Regions from separate parts of the Lentzea kristufekii genome, predicted to be linked through region 3. Evidence: riboswitches for the same ligand, from Rfam matches in the RefSeq annotation. Region 3 holds a riboswitch; each other region holds the start of a gene.

Evidence for each region. Region 3 has a riboswitch for glycine ahead of gcvT (glycine cleavage system aminomethyltransferase GcvT). Riboswitches for the same ligand answer to the same signal wherever they lie in the genome.
Region 1: another riboswitch for glycine. It lies ahead of gcvP (aminomethyl-transferring glycine dehydrogenase); the one in region 3 lies ahead of gcvT (glycine cleavage system aminomethyltransferase GcvT).
Region 2: another riboswitch for glycine. It lies ahead of gcvH (glycine cleavage system protein GcvH); the one in region 3 lies ahead of gcvT (glycine cleavage system aminomethyltransferase GcvT).

What each region holds. Positions count from the first base shown of each region.
Region 1 is NZ_JAXAVV010000014.1:233,463-241,069, reverse strand. Features, by position in the region: gene SK571_RS27995 (MerR family transcriptional regulator) at 1-182, shown strand, start outside; gene SK571_RS27990 (bifunctional nuclease family protein) at 335-808, shown strand; gene SK571_RS27985 (MerR family transcriptional regulator) at 1,138-1,704, shown strand; gene SK571_RS27980 (Clp protease N-terminal domain-containing protein) at 1,792-2,763, shown strand; glycine riboswitch at 2,820-2,915, shown strand; glycine riboswitch at 2,919-3,025, shown strand; gene gcvP (aminomethyl-transferring glycine dehydrogenase) at 3,074-6,004, shown strand; gene SK571_RS27970 (hypothetical protein) at 6,046-6,228, opposite strand; gene SK571_RS27965 (class I SAM-dependent DNA methyltransferase) at 6,241-6,846, opposite strand; gene SK571_RS27960 (maleylpyruvate isomerase family mycothiol-dependent enzyme) at 6,858-7,517, opposite strand; gene SK571_RS27955 (DUF3224 domain-containing protein) at 7,520-7,607, opposite strand, start outside.
Region 2 is NZ_JAXAVV010000026.1:112,168-119,774, reverse strand. Features, by position in the region: gene SK571_RS38020 (TROVE domain-containing protein) at 1-1,506, shown strand, start outside; gene SK571_RS38015 (winged helix-turn-helix transcriptional regulator) at 1,583-1,936, shown strand; gene SK571_RS38010 (L-serine ammonia-lyase) at 2,018-3,382, opposite strand; gene gcvH (glycine cleavage system protein GcvH) at 3,411-3,794, opposite strand; glycine riboswitch at 3,858-3,950, opposite strand; gene ald (alanine dehydrogenase) at 4,176-5,288, shown strand; gene SK571_RS37995 (TetR/AcrR family transcriptional regulator) at 5,361-6,044, opposite strand; gene SK571_RS37990 (MFS transporter) at 6,055-7,503, opposite strand.
Region 3 is NZ_JAXAVV010000001.1:230,921-238,527, forward strand. Features, by position in the region: gene SK571_RS01165 (DUF1295 domain-containing protein) at 1-555, opposite strand, end outside; gene SK571_RS01170 (cyclopropane-fatty-acyl-phospholipid synthase family protein) at 552-1,778, opposite strand; gene SK571_RS01175 (COG4315 family predicted lipoprotein) at 1,933-2,610, shown strand; gene glyA (serine hydroxymethyltransferase) at 2,775-4,040, opposite strand; gene gcvT (glycine cleavage system aminomethyltransferase GcvT) at 4,054-5,148, opposite strand; glycine riboswitch at 5,248-5,338, opposite strand; glycine riboswitch at 5,340-5,430, opposite strand; gene SK571_RS01190 (DUF3817 domain-containing protein) at 5,476-5,778, opposite strand; gene SK571_RS01195 (hypothetical protein) at 5,793-6,146, opposite strand; gene SK571_RS01200 (transcriptional regulator) at 6,344-6,835, opposite strand; gene SK571_RS01205 (hypothetical protein) at 7,000-7,179, opposite strand; gene SK571_RS01210 (CaiB/BaiF CoA transferase family protein) at 7,517-7,607, opposite strand, start outside.

The DNA of each region.
Region 1 (7,607 bases), on a different contig from region 3:
CGATCCGGACGATGACCGGACTCGGCGTCGAGCGCGAGCACCTGCGCGCGGTCCGCGCGGCAGCGGATCACGAGGTGGTTCTGCTGAAGTCGTTCTCAGATTCCGAGACGGTCCGGGAATTGGCCGGCCTCTTCACCTCGTTGCACTCGTTGTTGGTGCGAGCGGGCTTGCGGCAGTCCTGATCAGTCGGTGGAGTGTGCCTTCTTGATCACGATCTGCCCGCAACAATTGAGCACTCGGCCCGCTTGGCGGGTAGCGTCGGAGAGGTACGCCGGGGGATGCTCGGGTGTGAAACCGGGTCGTCCCCGAACGGATTAGAGGGAGGCGAGGCCCGATGAGCGAAATGCGTGTCGTCGGCGTGCGGGTGGAGCTGCCCCAGAACCAGCCGATCCTTCTTCTGCGCGAAACCGAGGGCGAGCGGTACCTGCCCATCTGGATCGGCAGCGTTGAAGCCACGGCGATCGCGCTGGAGCAGCAGGGCGTTCGTCCTGCTCGACCGCTCACCCACGACCTCCTCAAGGACGTCATCGGGGCGCTGGGGCGCAACCTCGAACAGGTCCGGATCACCGACCTGCAGGAGGGCACGTTCTTCGCGGAGCTGGTGTTCGACGGCGACGTGCGGGTCTCCGCGCGGCCTTCGGACTCGGTGGCGCTGGCGTTGCGCGTCGGTGTGCCGATCCACGCCGAGGAGTCCGTGCTGGCCGAGGCGGGCCTGATCATCCCGGACGAGCAGGAGGACGAGGTGGAGAAGTTCCGCGAGTTCCTCGACTCCGTCTCCCCCGAGGACTTCCGCGGCGCGGACACGTAGACACGGCGGGGGTGCGGACGCCTGAGTTTTCAGGGTGTCGCACTCCGTCCCGTGCAGACGTGAGGGCAGTTCGTTTGGACGTCCCTCGATTGGACTACTTACGGTCGCATTGATCGCTAAACGATCACTAAACGTCACCTGAACGTGCTCGTTCGGGTGAGGGTATGACTCTCTACCTCAGGTTGAGGGTCGCATCTCCCCGCGCGTCGCGTTGACCTGCCATCGGACCGGTCTTACCGTCGAACTCGAGTGGACGTCGCTGCTTCGCGGAAGTGGACGCGGCGGCTTGACGGTCATGAGTTTCGTGGCCGTTCCGAGGGGAGGCAGGCGTGGTCGAGGAAGCGCCCTTGAGGGCCGAATCCGGGCTGCAGGGTGAACTGTTCCCGGACTCCTCGCTGCCGGACGAGCTCGTCGGTTACCGAGGACCCGCGGCATGTCAGATCGCGGGCATCACGTACCGGCAGCTCGACTACTGGGCAAGGACCGGTCTGGTCGCGCCGACGATAAGGATGGCGCACGGCTCCGGCAGCCAGCGGTTGTACTCCTTCAAGGACATCCTGGTGCTCAAGGTCGTGAAGCGGCTGCTGGACACCGGTGTCTCCTTGCAGAACATCAGGGTCGCGGTCGACCACCTGCGCCGCCGCGGCGTGCAGGACCTGGCGAAGATCACGCTCTTCTCCGACGGCACCACCGTCTACGAGTGCACCTCGCCCGAAGAGGTCGTCGACCTGCTGCAGGGCGGCCAGGGCGTGTTCGGCATCGCGGTCAGCGGTGCGATGCGGGAGATCTCCGGCACGATCCACGAGTTCCCGGCCGAACGTGCGGACGGCGTCGAGATCGCCCCGATGACCGAGGACGAGCTGACCCGCCGGCGTCGCGAGCGCGCCACCGGCTGACCGGCCTGATGATCGTGGCCGACTGGCGCTGGTGAGTGGCCGGTCGGCGGAAGCGCCCGGATCTTGTTGTTCCCTAGCGTTTCCGGCATGACGATCACCCCCTCCTATCAGGTCGTGAAGGTGCTGGAAGCGGCGGCGCAGCGCGCGGTCCGGCTGGAGTTCGGCTTCCTCGGCACCGAGAACCTGCTGATCTCGCTGATCGACACCGTCGGACCCGGCCGCAAGCTCGGCGTGAAGTCGCTGCGGGCCCAGGCGATGGCGCGGGGGCACGAGCACTGGGCGGACGTCGACGGTGGCGTCGTTCCCGAGGCTCATCCGGACGTCACGGCGTTGATGAACGTCGCCTGCGACCGCCTCCTCCTCGAGACCGTGCCGCCCGTCAGCCGCGCTCTGGAGGAGTGTCTGCTCGCGGCGGTCGCACGGGCCGGCGACGGCGTGCTGACCACGACCCACCTCTCGCTCGCGTTGCTGGAACAGGGTTCCGGACGTGCCGCCGACCTGTTCGTGCTGCGCGGAGTCGACGTCGAGGCGGTGGCCGCCGCGGTGCGGGCCGATGCCACGCGGCCCTACGCGGAGATCGAGGAAGCGCCCGCCGTGCGGTTGCTGCGCAAGGCGGGAGCACTTGAGGGGGACTCCGGCGGCGGGTACGTGCGCTGGCTGCTGCGCTGGGTCGCGCGCGGCCAGGGGCTGGGCGGGCCGGTGCTGACCGTCGTGCGCAACGAGGCCGGACGGCTGGCCGTGGCCGCGAGGCGAGAGGTGTCGTCCCGCGATCTGGTGGAGGCGGTGGTGTCGGTCGACCGCCAGTTGGAGGTGGCGGGCAGGAGGCTGAAGCCGGAGTTCGAGTCGGGCGGGGCGGCGGCGTTGCGCGAGGCGGGAATCGACCTGGCAGCGTTGCCCGTCAGCGGCGGCAAGGTGGAGCGTGCGGTGGAACGGGCGAAGCTCGTCGCGGCCCGTCGCGGCGACGCCGTCGTGGGCACCACGCATCTGCTCGTGGCGTTGCGCGACGACCCCGCGGACCCGGTCGCCGGGGCGCTCGCCGGTCTTCGGACTGAGATGTAGGTCGCGTCCCTAGGGACTACCTGAGCTGCCTGCGGGTATTCTTCTCGGGTAGTCGCTGAACTCTGGCGGGAGAGACCGGGCCCCGAGCCCGGCGCCGAAGGAGCAAGTCCCTCCCCGGGAACCTCTCAGGCATCCAGGACCGCCGAGCGAGACGCCTCTGGAAAGTGGATCACCAGGTGTTTTCTGGCGATCCCGCCGACGGTGAAAGCCCATCCTGACCGGTGGGTGAACCTCTCAGGCGCCCCTCGGGGTACGGACAGAGCGGGGAGGGCACCAGGACACGTGTGCCCGCAGCCCCCGGAGGCGTTTGATGACGCAGGACTCTGTTAATACCGACCCCCAGCAGGGGGCCCACCCCCTCCGGATTCCGCTCGCCGCTCTCGAGCACGGCACCCCGTTCGCCGACCGGCACGTGGGTCCGCGCCCCGCCGAACTCGCGCGCATCCTCGACGTCATCGGCGTCGGTTCGCTCGAGGAGCTGGCGCAGCACGCGGTGCCTTCGTCCATTCACGAGCGCGACCTCGTGCTGGACCTGCCCGCCCCGGCCACCGAGACCGAGGCGCTGGCCGAGCTCCGTGAGCTCGCCTCGCAGAACCGCCCGATGACGCAGATGATCGGCCTCGGCTACTACGACACCGTGACGCCGGGCGTGATCCTGCGCAACGTGCTCGAGTCGCCCGCCTGGTACACCGCGTACACGCCGTACCAGCCGGAGATCTCGCAGGGGCGCCTCGAAGCGCTGCTGAACTTCCAGACCATGGTCGGCGACCTGACGGGCCTGCCGGTCGCGAACGCGTCCATGCTGGACGAGTCGACCGCCGCCGCCGAGGCGATGACGCTGGTGCGCCGCGCCGGCAAGTCCAAGTCGAACAAGTTCGTCATCGACGCCGACACGCTGCCGCAGACGCTGGCCGTCATCGAGACGCGCGCCGAGCCGCTGGGCATCGAGATCGTCGTCGCGGACCTGTCGCAGGGCATCGAGGGACTGGGCCTGGGTGGCGACTTCTTCGGCGTGCTGCTGTCGTACCCCGGCGCGTCCGGTGTGGTGCGCGACCAGGCCGCGTTGATCGAGGAGATCCACGCCGCCGGCGCCCAGGCCGTCGTCGTCGCCGACCTGCTGGCGCTGACGCTGCTGCGCGCGCCGGGTGAGATCGGCGCGGACGTCGTCATCGGCACCACGCAGCGCTTCGGCGTGCCGATCGGCTTCGGTGGCCCGCACGCCGGCTACATGGCCGTCCGGTCCGGTCTGGAGCGTCAGCTGCCCGGCCGTCTCGTCGGTGTCTCCGTCGACGCCGACGGCTCGCTGGCCTACCGCCTGGCCCTGCAGACGCGCGAGCAGCACATCCGCCGCGAGAAGGCCACGTCGAACATCTGCACCGCGCAGGTGCTGCTGGCCGTGATCGCGTCCATGTACGCCGTCTACCACGGTCCCGAGGGCCTGCGTTCGATCGCGACCCGCGTGCACCGCCTGGCCACCGTGCTCGCCACGGGCCTGTGCGAGGCCGGGCTCGACGTCGTGCACGGCGAGTTCTTCGACACCGTCCAGGTGCGCGTCGAGGGCCAGGCCGCCGCTGTCGTCGAGAAGGCGCGCGAGGCCGGCATCAACCTCCGCAAGGTCGACGACGACGTCGTGGCAATCGCTTGCGACGAGAAGACGACGCGTGCGCACATCGTCGCGGTGTGGGAGGCCTTCGGTGTCACGGGGTCCGATGTGGACGCCATCGACGCCGACACCGCCGACGGCATCCCGGCCGACCTGCGCCGCACCTCGGACTACCTGACCCACCCGGTCTTCCACGCGCACCGCTCCGAGACCGCGCTGCTGCGCTACCTGCGCGCGTTGTCCGACAAGGACGTCGCCCTGGACCGCAGCATGATCCCGCTCGGCTCCTGCACGATGAAGCTGAACGCCACCGCGGAGATGGAGTCCATCACGTGGCCGGAGTTCTCGACGCTGCACCCGTTCGCGCCGGTCGAGGACGCCAAGGGCCTGCTGAAGATCGTCTCGGACCTGGAGGCCTGGCTCGCCGAGGTCACCGGCTACGACGCGGTGTCGCTGCAGCCCAACGCCGGTTCGCAGGGTGAGTTCGCGGGCCTGCTCGCGATCCGCGCCTACCACCGCGCGAACGGCAACGCCGACCGCGACGTCTGCCTGATCCCGTCGTCCGCCCACGGCACCAACGCCGCGTCCGCCGTCATGGCCGGTATGCGCGTCGTCGTCGTGAAGTGCGACGACAAGGGCAACATCGACATGGGCCATCTGCGCACCACGGTCGCCGAGCACGCCGACGACCTCGCCGCGATCATGATCACCTACCCGTCGACGCACGGCGTGTACGAGGACACCGTCCGCGAGGTCTGCGGCCTGGTCCACGACGCGGGCGGTCAGGTGTACGTCGACGGCGCGAACCTCAACGCGTTGATCGGCCTGGCCCGCTACGGCAAGTTCGGCTCGGACGTCTCGCACCTGAACCTGCACAAGACGTTCTGCATCCCGCACGGCGGCGGTGGCCCCGGCGTCGGCCCGATCGGTGTGAAGTCCCACCTCGCCCCGTTCCTGCCGAACCACCCGCTGCAGCCGACCGCGGGACCGGCCACCGGTGTCGGCCCGATCTCGGGCGCCCCGTGGGGTTCCGCGTCGATCCTGCCGATCTCGTGGGCGTACGTGCGCATGATGGGCGGCGACGGCCTGCGCCGCGCGACCCTGACCGCCGTGGCGGCCGCGAACTACGTGGCCCGCCGCCTCGACGAGCACTACCCGGTCCTCTACACCGGCGAGGGCGGCTTCGTGGCCCACGAGTGCATCCTCGACCTGCGCCCGATCACCAAGGCCACCGGCGTGACGGTGGACGACGTGGCCAAGCGCCTCGCCGACTACGGCCTGCACGCCCCGACGATGTCGTTCCCGGTCGCCGGCACCCTGATGGTCGAGCCGACCGAGTCCGAGGACCTGGCCGAGATCGACAGGTTCATCGACGCCATGATCGCCATCAAGCGCGAGATCGACCGCGTCGGCGCCGGCGAGTGGCCCGTCGAGGACAACCCGCTGCGCAACGCCCCGCACACCGCGGCCTGCGTGACCGTCGGCGAGTGGAACCACCCGTACACCCGCGAGGAGGCCGTGTACCCGGCCGGTACCGGTGCTCCGAAGATCTGGCCGCCGGTCCGCCGCATCGATGGTGCGAAGGGCGACCGCAACCTGGTCTGCTCCTGCCCGCCGCTCGAGGCGTACAGCAACTAGGGCTCAGGAGGAACGGGCGCACTCGGGGGTGCGCCCGTTTTTCATGCTCCGACAGGGCAGGCGTCGTCGCCGCAGTTCTCGTCGGCGCCGATGCCCGGCTGGTTCAGGTCGTGCTCGAACGCGAAGTGGAAGCAGTCGGGGTGCATCCGCTCGAACAGCTCGAAGTCTTCCTTCTCCAGCTCCACCGTCTCGCCGCACCGCTGACACGTCTGTTCATCTGACACGGTCAGATCGTCTCACCCGCGCCGCGCGAACAGGACCGCCCCGTCCTCGCCGAGCAGCCACTGCGCCTCGACGGTGAACCCGGCCGCCCGCAGCCACTCCGCGACCCGCTCGGGCCGTCGCAGGTGGACGTGCACGCGCATCGGATGCCCGCCGTAGCCCTGCGTCTTCAGCCGCGTCTCGTCGCCGACGTGGAAACCCAGCTGCAGCAACCCGTCCGGCCGCAGCGCTTCCCGGAAGTGGCCGAACACCGCGGGCACTTCGTCATCGGGTACGTGGATCAGCGACCACCAGGCGATGATCCCGCCGACCGCCTCGGGGAGCGGTTCGGTCATCGACCCCACCTCGAACCGCAGCCCGGGGTGGTTCCGCCGGGCCAGCGCGATCATCGCGGGGGAGAGGTCGATCCCGAACACGTCCACGCCCAGTCCGTCGAGGAGCGCGGTGATGGTGCCCGGCCCGCAGCCGACGTCCGCGACGGGCCCGCGCACCTCCTCGGCGAACAACCGCAGCGCCGCCCGCAGGTGCGGGAGGCCGCCCAGGAGGTCGCGCGTCTGGTCGGCGTAGCTGACCGCGACCGTGTCGTAGGAGTCGCGCGTGTCCGTCAGCCAGTCGCTCACGCCGAGAGAACCTACTCCTCGAACGGCTCCGGCCGGTGCCGTCCGGACAACGCCAGCGCGGCGATCCAGACGTCCGGATCGCCGTCCCAGTCCAGTGCCTTGATCTGGTCGGCCGACCGCCGCCCGCCGATGGCCCGCATCAGCTCGAACGACGTCGTCCGCAGCGTCCCGGCGGGCTCGCCGTGCCCGAGCACCCGGTCGCCGTGCTCCAGCGTGATCCGCAACGCCGGCACGTCGTTGTCCCGCATCCGCTGGTCGAGCTGCTGCAACGGCTTCACCAGCGCCGCCCGCACCTCGACGCCGTCCCGCTCGCCCGGAACCTTCAGCGCCGCACGGAGGTCGTGCTCGTGCGCGATCACCTCGGCCACGAGGACCGGTCCCATCGGCGTGTCGAACAGCGGCCGGGCCAGTTCCAGGTTCGCGTCCCACTCGGCGAAGGCGTCGGCCAGCGAGTTGTCGCGGCGGTCGCGCACCTGCCGTTCGCCCCACTCGCCCGACTCGACACCGTCGAACCGGCGGTCCGCGAAGTCGCGCAGACCGCCGGCGAGGTGCGCCACCACGTCCTTGACCGACCAGCCGGGCGTCGCCGGCACGGGCGTCTGGGGATCGGCGCCGGACACCAGCGCGGTGATCCGTGCCTTGGCCGCGTCGTAGAGAGGGGCGTTGGTCATCGTCAGACCTCGTACTCCAGGGTGTAGGTGCCGCTGCCATCCTCCGCCCAGTCCACCGTCACCGCACCTCGCGCGTTCAGGTACTTCCCG
Region 2 (7,607 bases), on a different contig from region 3:
GAGGGTGGCGACGGCTACGCCCGCGACACGAAGTCCGAGCTGTTCCTGCTCGCCGTGTCGAACATGGGCGGCGAGGACACCTTCTACGAGTCCGGCTCTCAGCGCGACAACCGCTTCGCCCAGCTCGTGCACAAGGCCGCCGTGTCGGATCCCGAGTGGACCGCGCGCCTGCTCCAGTGGCTGCGCAGCGAGGCGAACATGCGCACGGCGTCGCTCGTCGGCGCGGCCGAGTTCGTGCTCGCGCGCCTCGTGGCCGAGTCCGACGCCGGCGTCACCAACCGCGCCGTCGTGGCCTCCGTGCTGCAGCGCGCCGACGAGCCAGGCGAACTCCTCGCCTACTGGACGAGCCAGAACGGCCGGCGCGTGCCGAAGCCGATCAAGCGCGGCATCGCCGACGCCGTCGGGCGCCTCTACAACGAGCGCGCGGTCCTCAAGTGGGACAGCGACGCCCGTGGCTTCCGCATGGCCGACGTGCTGAACCTCGCGCACCCCTCGCCTGCCGCTCCGTGGCAGGGCGCGCTCTTCCAGCACGTGCTGGACCGCCGCCGTTCCGCCGACGCCGACGTGCCCGCCGACCTGCGCGTGATCGCGGCACGGCGGGAGCTGATGGCGTGGCCGGTCGAGCAGCGCCGCGCGCTGTTCGAACGTCCCGACGCCGTCGACGTGCTGCGCCGGGCGGGGATGACGTGGGAGTCCGTGGCCGGCTGGCTGCAGGGACCGCTGACTCGCGAGGTGTGGGAGGCGCTCGCGCCGTCCATGGGGTACATGGCCGCGCTCAGGAACCTCAGGAACTTCGACGAGGCCGGCATGTCCGACGAGGCCGCGGCCGCTGTCGCCGCTCGACTGGCCGACCCCGGTCAGGTGGCGCGCTCGCGGCAGTTCCCGTTCCGCTTCCTGTCCGCCTACGAGGCGGCGCCGAGCCTGCGCTGGGGCCACGCCCTGGACCAGGCACTGCAGGCGTCGCTGTCGAACCTGCCCGCCCTGCCCGGCCGCTCGCTGATCCTCGTCGACACCTCGGCGTCGATGACGACCGGCGCGATCTCGGCGCGGTCGAAGGTCACCCCGGCGAAGGCCGCGGCGGTGTTCGGCGTCGCACTGGGCGCGAAGGGCGAGCAGGTCGACGTGGTCGGGTTCGCGGACGGCACGTTCCGGCACGACGTCAAGCCGGGCGCATCGGTCATCCGCGAGGTCGACCGGTTCCTCAAGCGAATCGGCGAGGTCGGGCACGGCACCGACATCGTCGGGTCGCTGAAGCGCTCCTACCGGGGCCACGACCGCGTGTTCGTCATCTCGGACATGCAGACGATGTCCGGGTACCACGGGCAGGGTGTCTCGGACGTCGTGCCCGCGCACGTGCCGATCTACGGGTTCAACCTCGGTGGCTACCGCAACGCCGCGTACGCCACCGGCAAGGCGAACCGGCACGAATTTGGCGGCCTCACGGACGCCACTTTTCGCATGGTCCCCTTGCTCGAAGCAGGTCAGAACGCCACCTGGCCGTTCTGATGTGTGAGAGCTCTCCCGACGCGGAGAGCTCTCACACTTACTTTCAGTTAGCGTTGTGACCAGGTATGATCCCGCTATGGACTACAACGTGTTCGCGAAAGCGTGCCCGTCGCGTCCCACGCTGGAGCACATCACCGGCAGGTGGGGCAGCCTGACGCTGACCGCGCTCGCCGACGGGCAGCTGCGCTTCAACGAGCTGCGCCGCCGCGTCGACGGGGTCAGCGAGAAGATGCTGTCCCAGACGTTGCAGGCGCTGGAGCGCGACGGGCTCGTGCTCCGGGAAGCCCAGAACACGAACCCGCCCCGCGTCGACTACAGCCTCACGCCGCTGGGCCGCGACACGGCCGAGCGGTTGCTGTCGCTGATCCACCTGCTCGAGGGCCGCATGCCCGAGGTGCTGGCCGCGCAGGCCGCGTACGACGCCCGCTGAGCGGTACGAGCTCGCTCTTCCCCGCGCTGCGCGTTCCGCCGTCCGGATTGGACAACCGGAACGCGCAGCGCGTGTTGGAGATCAGCACTCGATGACGTTCACGGCGAGTCCGCCGCGAGCTGTCTCCTTGTACTTCACCGACATGTCCTTGCCGGTGTCCCGCATGGTCTTGATGACCTTGTCGAGCGACACGAAGTGCGAACCGTCGCCCCGCAAAGCCATGCGCACGGCCGTGATGGCCTTGATGGACGCGACGGCGTTGCGTTCGATGCACGGGATCTGCACCAGGCCGCCGATCGGGTCGCACGTCAGGCCGAGGTTGTGCTCCATGGCGATCTCGGCGGCGTTCTCGACCTGCTCGGGGGTGCCGCCGAGCACCTCGGCGAGGCCGCCGGCGGCCATCGAGCAGGCCGAGCCGACCTCGCCCTGGCAACCGACCTCGGCACCGGAGATCGACGCGTTCTCCTTGAACAGCACGCCGATCGCACCTGCGGTCAGCAGGAACCTGACCACGCCGTCGTCGGACGCTCCCGGCACGAACTTCGTGTAGTAGTGCAGGACCGCCGGGACGATGCCGGCCGCGCCGTTGGTCGGCGCGGTGACGACACGCCCGCCCGCCGCGTTCTCCTCGTTGACGGCCAGCGCGAAGAGCGTCACCCAGTCCATGACCCGCAACGGGTCGGTGACGAAGTGCTCCTTCTCCAGCGTCTTGCGCATTTCGGCGGCGCGGCGGCGGACCTTCAGGCCGCCGGGCAGGATGCCGTGCTCGTTGCAGCCGCGTTCGACGCACTCCTGCATGACGTGCCAGATGTGCAGAAGTCCTTGGCGGATCTCGGCTTCCGTTCGCCACGACAGCTCGTTGGCCATCATGATCTCGCTGATCGACAGGCCGGTCTCGCGGCAGCGCGCGAGGAGCTGGTCGCCGGTCAGGAACGGGTGCGGCAACGGCGTGGAGTCCGGCTTGATCCGGTCGGTGCCGCTGGCGTTCTCGTCGACGACGAAACCGCCGCCGATCGAGTAGTAGACGGCGTGCTCGACCGACTTGCCGTCCGCGAACGCCTCGAAGCTCATCCCGTTGGGGTGCAACGGGAGTGACTTGCGGCGGTGCATGACGAGGTCGCGGTCGTGCACGAAGCCGATCTCGTGCGTGCCGCCGAGCTTCAGCCGCCCGGTGGAGATGATCTCCTCGACGCGGGCGGCCGCGGCGGTGGGATCGACTTCTTCGGGGAGGTTGCCTTCGAGGCCGAGGAACACGGCCTTGGGGCTGCCGTGGCCGTGTCCGGTCGCACCGAGCGAGCCGAACAGCTCGACGTGCACGCGGTCCACTTCGGACGCACGCGCGCCGAGCTTCTCGACGAACATCGCGGCCGCGCGCATCGGTCCGACCGTGTGGGAGCTGGACGGTCCGATGCCGACGGAGAAAAGGTCGAAAACGCTGATCGCCACTGATCAGTCCTTCGTGGTGGTGGGGCGGTCAGTCAGACTTGGTGAGCTCGGCGTACTTCGCCGCCGTGAGGAGGTTCTCGGCCGAGTCGACGCGGACCTTGAACAGCCAGCCGGCGCCGTACGGGTCGCTGTTCACGACGGCCGGGTCGTCCACGACGGCGCTGTTGACCTCGATCACCTCACCGGTGACGGGCGAGAACAGGTCGCTCACGGACTTGGTGGACTCCAGCTCGCCGCAGACCTCGTTGGTGACGACCTCGGCACCGACCTCGGGCAGCTGGATGAAGACGATGTCGCCGAGCGCGTCAGCCGCGTACTCGGTGATTCCGCAGGTCAGCGGGTCCTGGGTGCCAGGCGTCCAGTCGACCCACTCGTGCTCGACGGTGTAGAGCAGGTTCTCGGGGAACTCCACGGCGCGACTCCTCTGGCTGTGACGGGTCAGGAAACTTGCGCCCCCTCCGCCGTGCAGAGTTGCCTACCCCGGGTGGTCTTGCTGCCTGAGAGTGTGCGGGAGCTTGCCCCTTCGGCGCCTCGACCAGTTCGTCGAGGTCTCTCCCACGCGGGTTCTGGCGCTGGCGCGCCGCGGCCGGTGTTCAGTTGTCCGGGGCGAACGCTATGTGCGGCCCCCGCCGAGTGTCAACGCGGGACGGTCGAGCGGAACGCGAACCGGCCTCAGGTCGCTTTGTCCCAGATGAACAACCAGCGGGGTATCAGATAGTGCGATCTGCACAGTGACATGACCTTGTGGCTGCCTCACATTGTGAGATGTCAGCCACCGAACGGAGGAGTCATCGTGCGGATCGCAGTTCCTCGCGAGATCAAGAACCACGAGTACCGCGTCGCTCTCACCCCTGCCGGTGCGCACGAGCTGACCAGCCGCGGGCACGACGTCTACGTCGAGCAGGGCGCCGGTCTCGGTTCCGCGATCACCGACGAGGAGTACCTCGCCGCGGGCGCCAAGGTCCTCGCGACCGCCGACGACGTCTGGGCCGAGGGCGACCTGGTCCTCAAGGTCAAGGAGCCGATCGCCGAGGAGTACCCCCGTCTCCGCGCCGGCCAGACCCTCTTCACGTACCTGCACCTCGCCGCCGACAAGCCGCTGACCGAGGCGCTGCTCGCGTCCGGCACCACGGCCATCGCCTACGAGACCGTGCAGCTGCCGAACCGCGCGCTGCCGCTGCTCGCCCCGATGTCCGAGGTCGCGGGCCGGCTGGCCCCGCAGGTCGGCGCGTTCGCGCTGATGAAGCCCTCCGGCGGCCGCGGCGTGCTGCCCGGCGGCGTCCCCGGTGTCGCCCCGGCCCGCGTGGTCGTGATCGGCGGCGGCGTGGCGGGCGTCAACGCGGCCACCATCGCCGTCGGCATGGGCGCGGACGTGCAGATCCTCGACACCAACGTCGACCGCCTGCGCCAGATCGACGCCCAGTTCCAGGGCCGTCTGCGCACGCTCGCCTCGAACTCGTTCGCGATCGAGCAGGCCGTCCGCGAGGCCGACCTGGTCATCGGTGCCGTGCTCGTCCCCGGTGCCGCGGCCCCGAAGCTCGTCTCGAACGCGCTCGTCGCCGAGATGAAGCCGGGTTCGGTGCTCGTCGACATCGCCATCGACCAGGGCGGTTGCTTCGAGGACTCCCGCGCCACCACGCACGCCGAGCCGACCTACGAGGTCCACAACTCGGTGTTCTACTGCGTCGCGAACATGCCGGGCGCCGTCCCGCGCACCTCGACCTACGCGCTGACCAACGTGACGCTGCCCTACGCCGTCGCGCTGGCCGACAAGGGCTGGGAGAAGGCGCTCAAGGACGACCGTTCGCTCGCCCTGGGCCTGAACGTCCACGCCGGTCTGCTGACCAACGGCCCGGTGGCCGAGGCGACCGGGCTCGTGCACACGCCGCTGGAGACCGTCGTCTGAAAGCCAACTGGATGACTGAGGCCCCCGCACGCGTGAATCGCTGCGGGGGTTTCGCCTGTCCGGCGCCGGTGCTCACGACCGCAACGCCTCCAGCTTCGCCTTGACGCCCTCGATCACGCAGTCCAGCCCGAACTCGAACTGGCGCTCAAGCGACCACAACTCGCTCTCGTCCAGCATCGCGACGTACTGCGGGTGCTTGTCCCGGTAGAGGTCGGCGATCTTGTCCATGTCCGGTGGCGGCGAGTCCATCCCGCCGCGGCCGATGAAGTTGACCTCGGCGATCGCGTACCCGTTGACGAAGCTGCCCACCGTGGAGATCGACTGGGCAGCGGCCACGGTCGACAGTCCGGCGCGCAGCATCGGCCCGAACATGGCGTCCGCGTACGCCACGGCGTTCGGACCGATGGTGTTGAACTCCCCGATCCCGCGGATCCACCACGGGTGCTTGAGCGCGAGCTGACGCAGCTCGCGCATCATCCCGCGCACCGCGGTCTCCCAGTCGGTCTCGGAATCGGGGAGGGTGAACTCGCCGTAGATCTCGTCGAGGCAGAGCTCGATCAGCGCGTCCTTCGTCGGCACGTGCCAGTAGAGGGACATGGGCGCCGCGCCCAGTTCGGCCGCGAGCTTGCGCATCGAGAGCTTCTGCAGACCGTGCGCGTCCAGCATCTCCATCGCCTTGCGGACGATCGCCTCCCGGCTCAGGCCGAGAGGCTGACCGCTGCTGGGCCTGGGCTTGCTGAACCACACGCTGTCCACACCGGCGATCCTATGCACGCCGGAGCAACACGCTGGCCACAACACCTCCCAGGAACACGGCGACGGCGCCGATGACCAGGCTGACGCTCATGCCGTTCGAGAACGCCTCGCGCACGACGGTGAGGTCCGCTCCGCTGTGCAGCGCCTCTGAAAGCGACCGCCCAGGAACGCCGTCCGGCAGCGATGCCACGAACCGCGCCGAGAGCAACGCGCCGAGCACCGCGATGCCGAACGAGGAACCCAGTTCCGTCAGCGTGCCCGACAGCCCGGACGCGATTCCGGCCCGTTCCGGTGGGATCGAGCCCATCAGCGCGTTGACCGCGACCGGTTGGGACACACCGACCCCCACGCCGATGAGGATCAGCCCGGCCAGCGTCGGCGGGTAGGTGGTGCCGACGGACAGCAGTGCCACGCCGCCCGCGACGATCGTCATGCCGAGCAGCATCGCCCGGCCCGCGCCGAGCTTCATCACGAGCTGTCCCAACGTGTTGCTGGTGACGAGCAACGCGATCGCCATCGGCGCCACGCGCACGCCGGCCTCCAGCGGGCTGTAGCCGAGCACGCCCTGGAGGTGTTGCGTCAGCAGGAAGAGCGAGCCCGCCATGCCGAACGCAGCCAGCACCCCGGAGGCCACCGCACCGGTGAAGCGGCGGTTCTTGAAGAACCCGAGATCGAGCATCGGATCGGCGGTGTGCCGTTCCCACAACGCGAATCCCGTCATGGTCACCAGCCCGATGGCGACCGGCACGCCGAACTCCTCCGAGCCGAACCCGTGCTCCGGCACCTCGATCACCGCGTACACGATCGACACCATGCCGATGATCGACAGCACCGAGCCGAGCACGTCCGGCTTGCGCACGGTCGGGTCCTTGGACTCCGGCACCAGCATCGCGACGGCCGCGATCGCGAGGACCGCCACCGGCACGTTGATCAGGAACACCGAGCCCCACCAGAAGTGCTTGATCAGTGCACCACCGATCACCGGCCCCGCCGCGAAGCCGAGGCTCGTGACGGCGGCCCAGATGCCGATGGCCTTCGGGCGTTCCTCGTCGTCGAACAACTGCATCAGCACGGCCAGCGTGCCCGGCATCAGCACCGCGGCACCGATGCCCATGAAGCCGCGGGCCGCGATCAGCGCCTCGGACGAGCTCGCGTACGCCGCGACCGCGCTGCCCGTGCCGAACAGCACGAGACCGGCCAGGAGTGCGCGCCTGCGGCCGAACCTGTCGCTGAGCGAACCGGTCGTGAGCAGCAGGCCGGCCAGCGCCAGCGAGTAGGCGTTGATCATCCACTGGATGTCCGCGGTGCTCGCGTCCAAGCCCGTCGAGATCGACGGGATCGCCACGTTCAGCACGGTGTTGTCCAGCACAACGACCATCACGGACAGGCACAGCACGCCGAGCACGGCCCAGCGTTGCGGATGCGGGTGCACCACGGCCTTCTCGGTCGTCGAAGTCATCGTTCCTCCCCCTTACGGTGTACGAGGAACTTACAGCGTACGAGAGCGGAGGGCGCAAGTGGATTTCGCGCAGGGCGTGCACGTCGCCGAGCAGCGGCAGGAGG
Region 3 (7,607 bases):
GTCACCGAAGTAGTTCGGATGCCTTGTGTAGCGCCACAATCCGCGGTCCATCACGGCGCCCTTGTTCGCCGGGTCCGCCCGGAACCGGGAGAGCTGCCAGTCACCCACGGCCTCGAAGACGAAGCCGACCATCCACACGCCAGTGCCCAGCCAATCTAGCACTCCGAACGGGGCCGAAAGGTGCTGCGCGGCCTGGACCGGCAGCGACACGATCCACATCAGCACGGCCTGCAGCAGGTAGACGCGGTACATCCGCAGGCGCGGATTTCCCTTGGCACGCCTCAAAATGTCCTGGTAGCGCGGATCTTCGTCCTTGCCCCTGTTGCGCGAGTGGATGTGCACGCCCAGGCGTACGCCCCACATCACGGTGAGAGCGGTGACCACCCACTGCCGAGTTGGTTCGCCTTCCGCGAACAGCAACGTGAGCACCGCGATCACGGCGAAGCCAGGGCCCCACACCGAGTCGATCAGGTCGTAGCGCTTGCGGGAGTCCGCGTACAGGAACAGGCCGCTGAGCAGTGCCAGCACCACGACGAAGCTGATCAGGAAGCTCATCGGGCCACCAGCTCACGACGCACGCGTGGCATGCCGCTGCGGCCGCTCTCGCTCCTGCGCACCGCCAGGATCTGGTCGACGCCCATCCGGCCCTCCTCGAACGTCAGCGCGCCGCCCGCGAGGTACAGCCGCCACACGCGCGCCTGGCCCTCGCCGACCAGGGCGACGACCTCGTCCCAGCGCTCTTCGAGAGTCTCCGCCCACGCCCGTACGGTCCACACGTAGTGCTCGCGCAACGCATGCACGTCACGGATCTCCAGACCGGCGTCTTCGAGAAAACCAGTCGTGGCACTGACCGGCCGCATGTGCATGTCCGGCGCGACGTACGACTCGATGAACGCCCCACCGCCCGGCGCGTTGCGTCCGCGCGACATCTGCTGCAGCAGCAGGCGGCCCTCCGGCTTGAGCAGCCGGTGCAGCGTCGAGGCGTACTCGGGGTAGTTGCTCTCGCCGACGTGCTCGCCCATCTCGATCGTGGAGATCGCGTCGAACGGCTCGTCGCGCACCTCGCGGTAGTCCTGCAGCCGCACCTCGACCCGGCCGGTCAGTCCTTCGGCCTCGATCCGCCCGAGGACGTGCGCGCGCTGTTGGGCGGAGATCGTCACCCCGGTCGCCCGCACGCCGTAGTGCTTCGCGGCGTGGATGATCATCGAACCCCACCCGCAGCCGACGTCGAGCAGGCGCATGCCCGGCTCCAGGCCGAGCTTGCGGCACACGAGGTCCAGCTTGTTGTGCTGCGCCTGCGCGAGCGGCTCGTCCTCGGACGTGAAGTACGCGCACGAGTAGGCCATGCTCGGATCGAGCACGAGCCGGTAGAAGTCGTTGCTCAGGTCGTAGTGGTGCGAAATGGCGTCGCGGTCACGGCTCTTCGTGTGCAGCGCCCCTCGCAGCCGGGCTTCCTCCTTCGGCGCGTCCGGGTTGGGTCCCAGCACCTTCAACCGCCACGCGAGCTTCGCGACCTCCGAGAGCCGCGGCCGCCGGGTGACACCCCGCCGCACGAGACCCCAGATCTGCGAGAGACCGGTGGCGAGATCACCCTCGACGTCGAGCTCCCCGCTCACGTACGCGCGGGCGAGCCCCAGTTCGTTCGGACTCCAGACGAGCCGCCGCAACGCGTCACGCGAGCGGATCACGAGCACCGTGCCGTCCTGCGGCCCGGCCACACTTCCGTCCCAAGCCCGAAATCCGATCGGCAACGGTGCACCCAGCACTCGTTCGGCCATTCCTGCCAGCTGACCTGCGACGACCACCCTGCACCTCCTGCGTGACCTGGCTCCGCCAGACGTTCGAGACGGGACGAGGTTCGGTTCGTTTCTGAACCGAGACGCAACCCGGGCCGTATGGCCTGGATAGAGCGAACGGATGGACGAGGAGGACATGAGTGTGATCCGACGTAACCGCATTGCCATCGGGCTCGCCGCGGGACTGGCAGTTGTGCTGGGTCTGGGTGTCTGGAGCGCCACTGGCAGTGGCACGAACTCCAAGCCGGTGGCACAAACCGAAACCGACCTGGGCGTCCTCGGTGACTACGGCGACGTGGGTCAGCCCCCGGTACTCCAGGAACCCGCGCAGGCACCCGAAGCCCCCGTACAGCAGCAGGCCCCGGAAACCCCGGCCGCGCAGCCTCCCGCCGCGCAGCCCCCGGCCGCCGCTCCGGTGAGTTCCTTGAAGCTGGTCGGCAAGCCCGTCGACAAGATGGGCCTCGTGGTCCAGGACGGCGACGGCCGCACGATGTACCGCTTCGACAAGGACACCCCGAAGCCGGAAGGCAAGTCCAACTGCAACAACCAGTGTGCAGTGACGTGGCCTCCGCTCCTCGCGGACACGATCCCGCAGGTCGAGGGCATCGACTCGAAGCTGGTCTCGCTGATCACGCGCGCTGACGGCAAGAAGCAGGTCGCGATCGACGGCTGGGCGCTGTACGCCTACTCCCAGGACCCGAAGCCGGGTGCCTGGAAGGGTCAGGGCGTCGGCGGTACCTGGTTCGTGATCCAGCCTGACGGCAAGCGCAACGTGGAATGCCTGCCCCCTGGCGTCACGGCACCCGCCGCCTAACCCCACAGCATCCCATTAGGACGGTCCACCTGAAACACACATCACCCTGACATGGTGAAACCCCGGCCCTGGGGAAGGGGCCGGGGTTCCCGTCGTTTCGCTCTCGGATCACAAACGCGAGGGGCGCCACCGGATCTTCCGGTGGCGCCCCTCGTGGTTCAGCGTCAGAGCGTGGAGTACAGCGGGTGCTTCGCCGCCAGCACCTCGACGCGCGCACGCAGCTCGTCGATCGCCGCGCCCGGCTTCAGGGCCTCCGCGATCACGTCGGCGACCTCGGTGAAGTCCACCTCGCCGAACCCGCGGGTCGCGAGCGCCGGCGTACCGATCCGCAGGCCGGACGTCACCATCGGCGGGCGCGGGTCGTTCGGCACGGCGTTGCGGTTGACCGTGATGCCGATCTGGTGCAGCACGTCCTCGGCCTGCTTGCCGTCCAGCTCGGAGTTGACCAGGTCGACGAGGACCAGGTGCACGTCCGTGCCCCCGGTCAGCACCTTCACGCCGGCCGCCGCGACGTCCGCCTGCGACAGGCGCTCGGCCAGGATCCGCGCGCCCTCGAGCGTGCGGCGCTGGCGGTCCGCGAACTCCGGCGAGGCGGCGTGCTTGAACGCCACCGCCTTGGCCGCGATCACGTGCTCCAGCGGGCCGCCCTGCTGGCCGGGGAACACCGCCGAGTTGATCTTCTTGGCGATGTCGGCGTCGTTCGACAGGATCACGCCGCCACGGGGACCGCCGAGGGTCTTGTGGGTCGTGGTCGTCGTGACGTGCGCGTGCGGCACGGGCGACGGGTGCAGGTCGGCGGCCACGAGGCCGGCGAAGTGCGCCATGTCGACCATCAGGTACGCCTCGACCGAGTCCGCGATGCGGCGGAACTCGGCGAAGTCCAGCTGGCGCGGGTAGGCGGACCAGCCGGCGACGATCAGCTTCGGCCGGTGCTCCTGCGCCAGGCGCTCGACCTCGGCCATGTCGACGCGGCCGTCGGAGTCCGCGACGTGGTACGGCACGACGTTGTAGAGCTTGCCGGAGAAGTTGATGCGCATGCCGTGCGTCAGGTGGCCGCCGTGCGCGAGGTCCAGGCCCAGGATCGTGTCGCCGGGCTGGAGCAGAGCGAACATCGCGGCCGCGTTGGCCTGCGCACCCGAGTGCGGCTGGACGTTCGCGAAACCGGCGCCGAAGAGCGACTTGATGCGCTCGATGGCGAGACGCTCGACGACGTCCACGTGCTCGCAGCCGCCGTAGTAGCGGCGGCCGGGGTAGCCCTCCGCGTACTTGTTGGTGAGGACGGAGCCCTGGGCCTGCAGCACCGAGACGGGCGTGAAGTTCTCCGAGGCGATCATCTCGAGCGTGCCCTGCTGGCGTGCCAGCTCGGCCGCAACGGCCTCGGCCACCTCGGGGTCGTACTCCGCGAGGGAGGCGTTGAACTGGTCGGACATCTGGAGGATCTCCCTACTTGGCGCGCTTGTAGAACGGAAGTGCGACGACCTCGACCGGCTGCTTCTTGCCGCGGACGTCCACCAGCAGTGAGGTGCCGGGCTCGGCACTGGCCTTCGACACGTAGGCCATGGCGACGGAGTAGCCGAGGGTCGGGGACAGCGCGCCCGACGTCACCTCGCCCACGACCTCGTCGCCGTCGAGCACCGCGTAGCCGTGGCGCGGGGCGCGGCGCTCGGGCGTCTTCAGTCCGACGAGGACCGAGTCCACCCCGGACTCGGCGACCTTGGTCAGCGCCTCGCGGCCCACGAAGTCGCCGGGCTTGTCGAGCTTCACCACGCGGCCCAGGTTCGCGTTGTAGGGCGTCAGCGACGTCGTGAGTTCGTTGCCGTACAAGGGCATCCCGGCTTCGAGACGCAACGTGTCGCGGCAGCCGAGACCGCACGGCTTGAGCTCGTGCGCCTCGCCCGCGGCCAGCAACGCCGCCCAGACCGCGGGCGCGTCGGCGGGCGCGACGAAGAGCTCGAAGCCCTCCTCACCGGTGTACCCGGTGCGGGCGAGCAGCGCGTCGACACCGGCCACGGTGGACGGGTACGAGGCGTAGTACTTGACCGTCGACAGGTCGGTCTCGGTCAGGCCGGAGAGGATCTCGACCGACTTCGGGCCCTGGATCGCGATCAGCGCGTAGTCGGTCGAGGCGTCCGTGACGACGGTGTCGAACCCGGCGGCACGCTCGACCAGGGCCTCGGCGACGACCAGAGCGTTCGAGGCGTTCGCGACGACCATGAACTCCTGGTCGCCCAGGCGGTACACGATCAGGTCGTCGATCACGCCGCCGTCGGCCTGGGTGATCATCGTGTAGCGCGCCTTGCCGACGGCCAGTGCCGAGATGTGGCCGACCAGCGCGTAGTCGAGGGCCTCACCGGCCTGCGGTCCGGTCAGGACGATCTCACCCATGTGCGTGAGGTCGAACAGGCCCGCGGTCGTGCGCACCGCGTGGTGCTCCGCGAGCTCGGACGAGTAGCGCAGCGGCATCCGCCAGCCCGCGAAGTCGGTGAACATCGCGCCGAGCTGCTCGTGCTCGGCGTTCAGAGGCGTGAGGCGGGACATCAGAACGCTCCTCCAGGGTGCGCCGAAGAGCCGGACGCGGCCGGCTGAGGCATCAGAAGAATGACACGGTCCATCGGAGACTCCTCACTAGAGCGAGCCTCCCCCTCTGTCATGAGCCTGAGAGCTTCGCCGCGCGGAGCGCGACTTGCACCGTGGGCGAGGCTGCTGATGAGCCTGCTTTCCAGAGTTGCCTTCGTCGTGCGGTATCTGTGCCTGAGAGATTCCGGGGAGGGATTGCTCCTTCGGCGCCCCTTCGAAAGGGGTCTCTTCCGCGCGACATCGACGGCCGTGTTCAGTTGTCAGCCCCAGACGCTAGCAGGCCAAACGTCACAGCGGGACGCCCTGCGCAGTCTTCTCGACCACCTTGCGCTCCGCCCAGAAGGACAGGAACGGGATCGTGCCGGCGACCAGCACCAGCGCGGTGCCCTTGATCGACCAGCGCAGCTTCAGCGCCAGGTCGACCGAAATCACCAGGTAGATGGCGTAGAGGAAGCCGTGGATCGGGCCGACGACCTTCATCGCGCCGTCCATGTCCGCGGCGTACTTGAGCACCATGGCCACGACCAGGAGCAACAGGAAGACTCCGACCACGTAAGCCATGACCCTGAACCGGGTCAACGCACCCTTCATCTGCCCGCCTTCGCTCAACGACCGTCCCGCGCGTTGAGGTCCGCGAGCATGCGGTTGTAGGCCGCGAGCTCCGCGTCTTCTTCGTCGTCGAAGTGCTCGACAGGCGCGGGTTTGACGGCGTCAACGGTAGCCACCGGGCGGGGAGCGGGCGCAACCGGCTCCGGTGCGAGATCCGCGTCACGGTTCTGGCGCGACAAACGGCGGAAACGCCACACCATGAAGAGGGGGAAGAGGCCGAAGAGCGGCCACTGGAGCACGTAACCGAGGTTCTGGAACGTGCCGCTGGCGGACTCGAAGCGCTGCCACTGCCACCACGCGAGCCCGCAACAGGCGACCAGCGCCGCCAGACAGGCGAACGCGATCAGCACACGCTGGGGAGTAAGGAGGCCGCGCACGACTTCCACACTACTTGGGTGAGGCCTCCTCACGGAGGCCACCCTGTGGGGGTCCGGGGGCTCGCCCCCGGCTGGGGCGTGGGGGCTTGGCCCCCATAGAACACGCGAAACGATTTCCGTGAGCGCGTTCCGCGAACATAGGGGCCCCAATCGTGGAGCCCCGTTCCCCACTACGCCACGCCGTCCCGGCGCTGCCTCTGCAGACGTGCGACGCACCAGGCTGCGGCAGAACCGCGGCGAAGGTGCTGGAGAACCGTCATCGGTCCCAGGCGCCGACCGAGGTCGGCAGGAGACAGGCCCGCCGCGCGGTAGTCGAGCGCGCGCTGGTCCAACGGGCTGATGCCCGCGTCCCACCACTGCTCGGCCTCGGCGACGTCGCCCACCAGCTGCCAGTAGCTCGCCGCGGCGGCGAGCAGTGCCTCGGGTGCCTCCGGCGCCCGCTTGCGCATCGCGGCCACGTAGGCCGGATCCGCCGAGTCGACCTTGACCAAGCCACGCGACCCGCTCCTGCCTCCCCGCTGCACGGGGATGCCTGGCGCCGAGGGGGGAGCCTCCGCGAGCCATGCGTTCTTGATCCGGTTCACCTCCTGCATCTCTGCGTCATCAGACCGTTCAGCCGCCCACTGCTGCAACAGCTCGTGGACCCCGGAGTCCTCGACCATATGTGCCTCCTCGTCGGTCGGGGATCGGCCATTGCAGCGGAAGGTATTCGGTAGGTCTGACAATCGCCAGACCCTGAATCCCCAGAACACCCGTTACCAGTGCGTGATTGGCCTCATTCCACCCATCCGGCTCAACGCGGACGGCCGAGGATCACCGACCGTCACTAGCTGAGCGGGGTGGCCGTGCCGAAGAGGCTCCTGATGAAGGTGATGATCGACTCCGCGCCCTGACGCAGCCAGCCGAGCACCTGCTGCACCGCCGAGGCGGACTGCTCGGGCTGGGTGATCAGGAGGAACAGCACCAGCGCGACGCCCGCCAGCACTAGCACCTTCTTGAGGTTCACAGGTACCTCTCCGTCCGTGTGGTTCACAGGTCGGGCGGCGGACCGCCCGTGTCACCCGTCATGGTCCCTCATTCACCCTTGCGATGAACAACGACCACGCCAAACTCCCCCGAGGTTCTGCCAGCGGCGCACGCCTGCACAGCGGCCAACGTCACCCGAATGGCGGCTAAAGACGGGCGCCAGCAGCGCCGATGTCCTGGGCACGAGGTGAACACGCAGCCCCTCGCATCCCACAGCTTGGAAGAGAGACTGTTGCACCGGCCCTCACCCGGATGCCGAACGTCCCCCATCACGCACCGTCACGCCCTCGTGGCGTTATTAATGCACACCCGCACATTCATCCAATTACTCCAGACCGCCGCAGTTCCATAATGCGCGCGTCCGCCACACCCATGTCGGCAAGCACTTCCCCGGTGTTCACCCCGGCG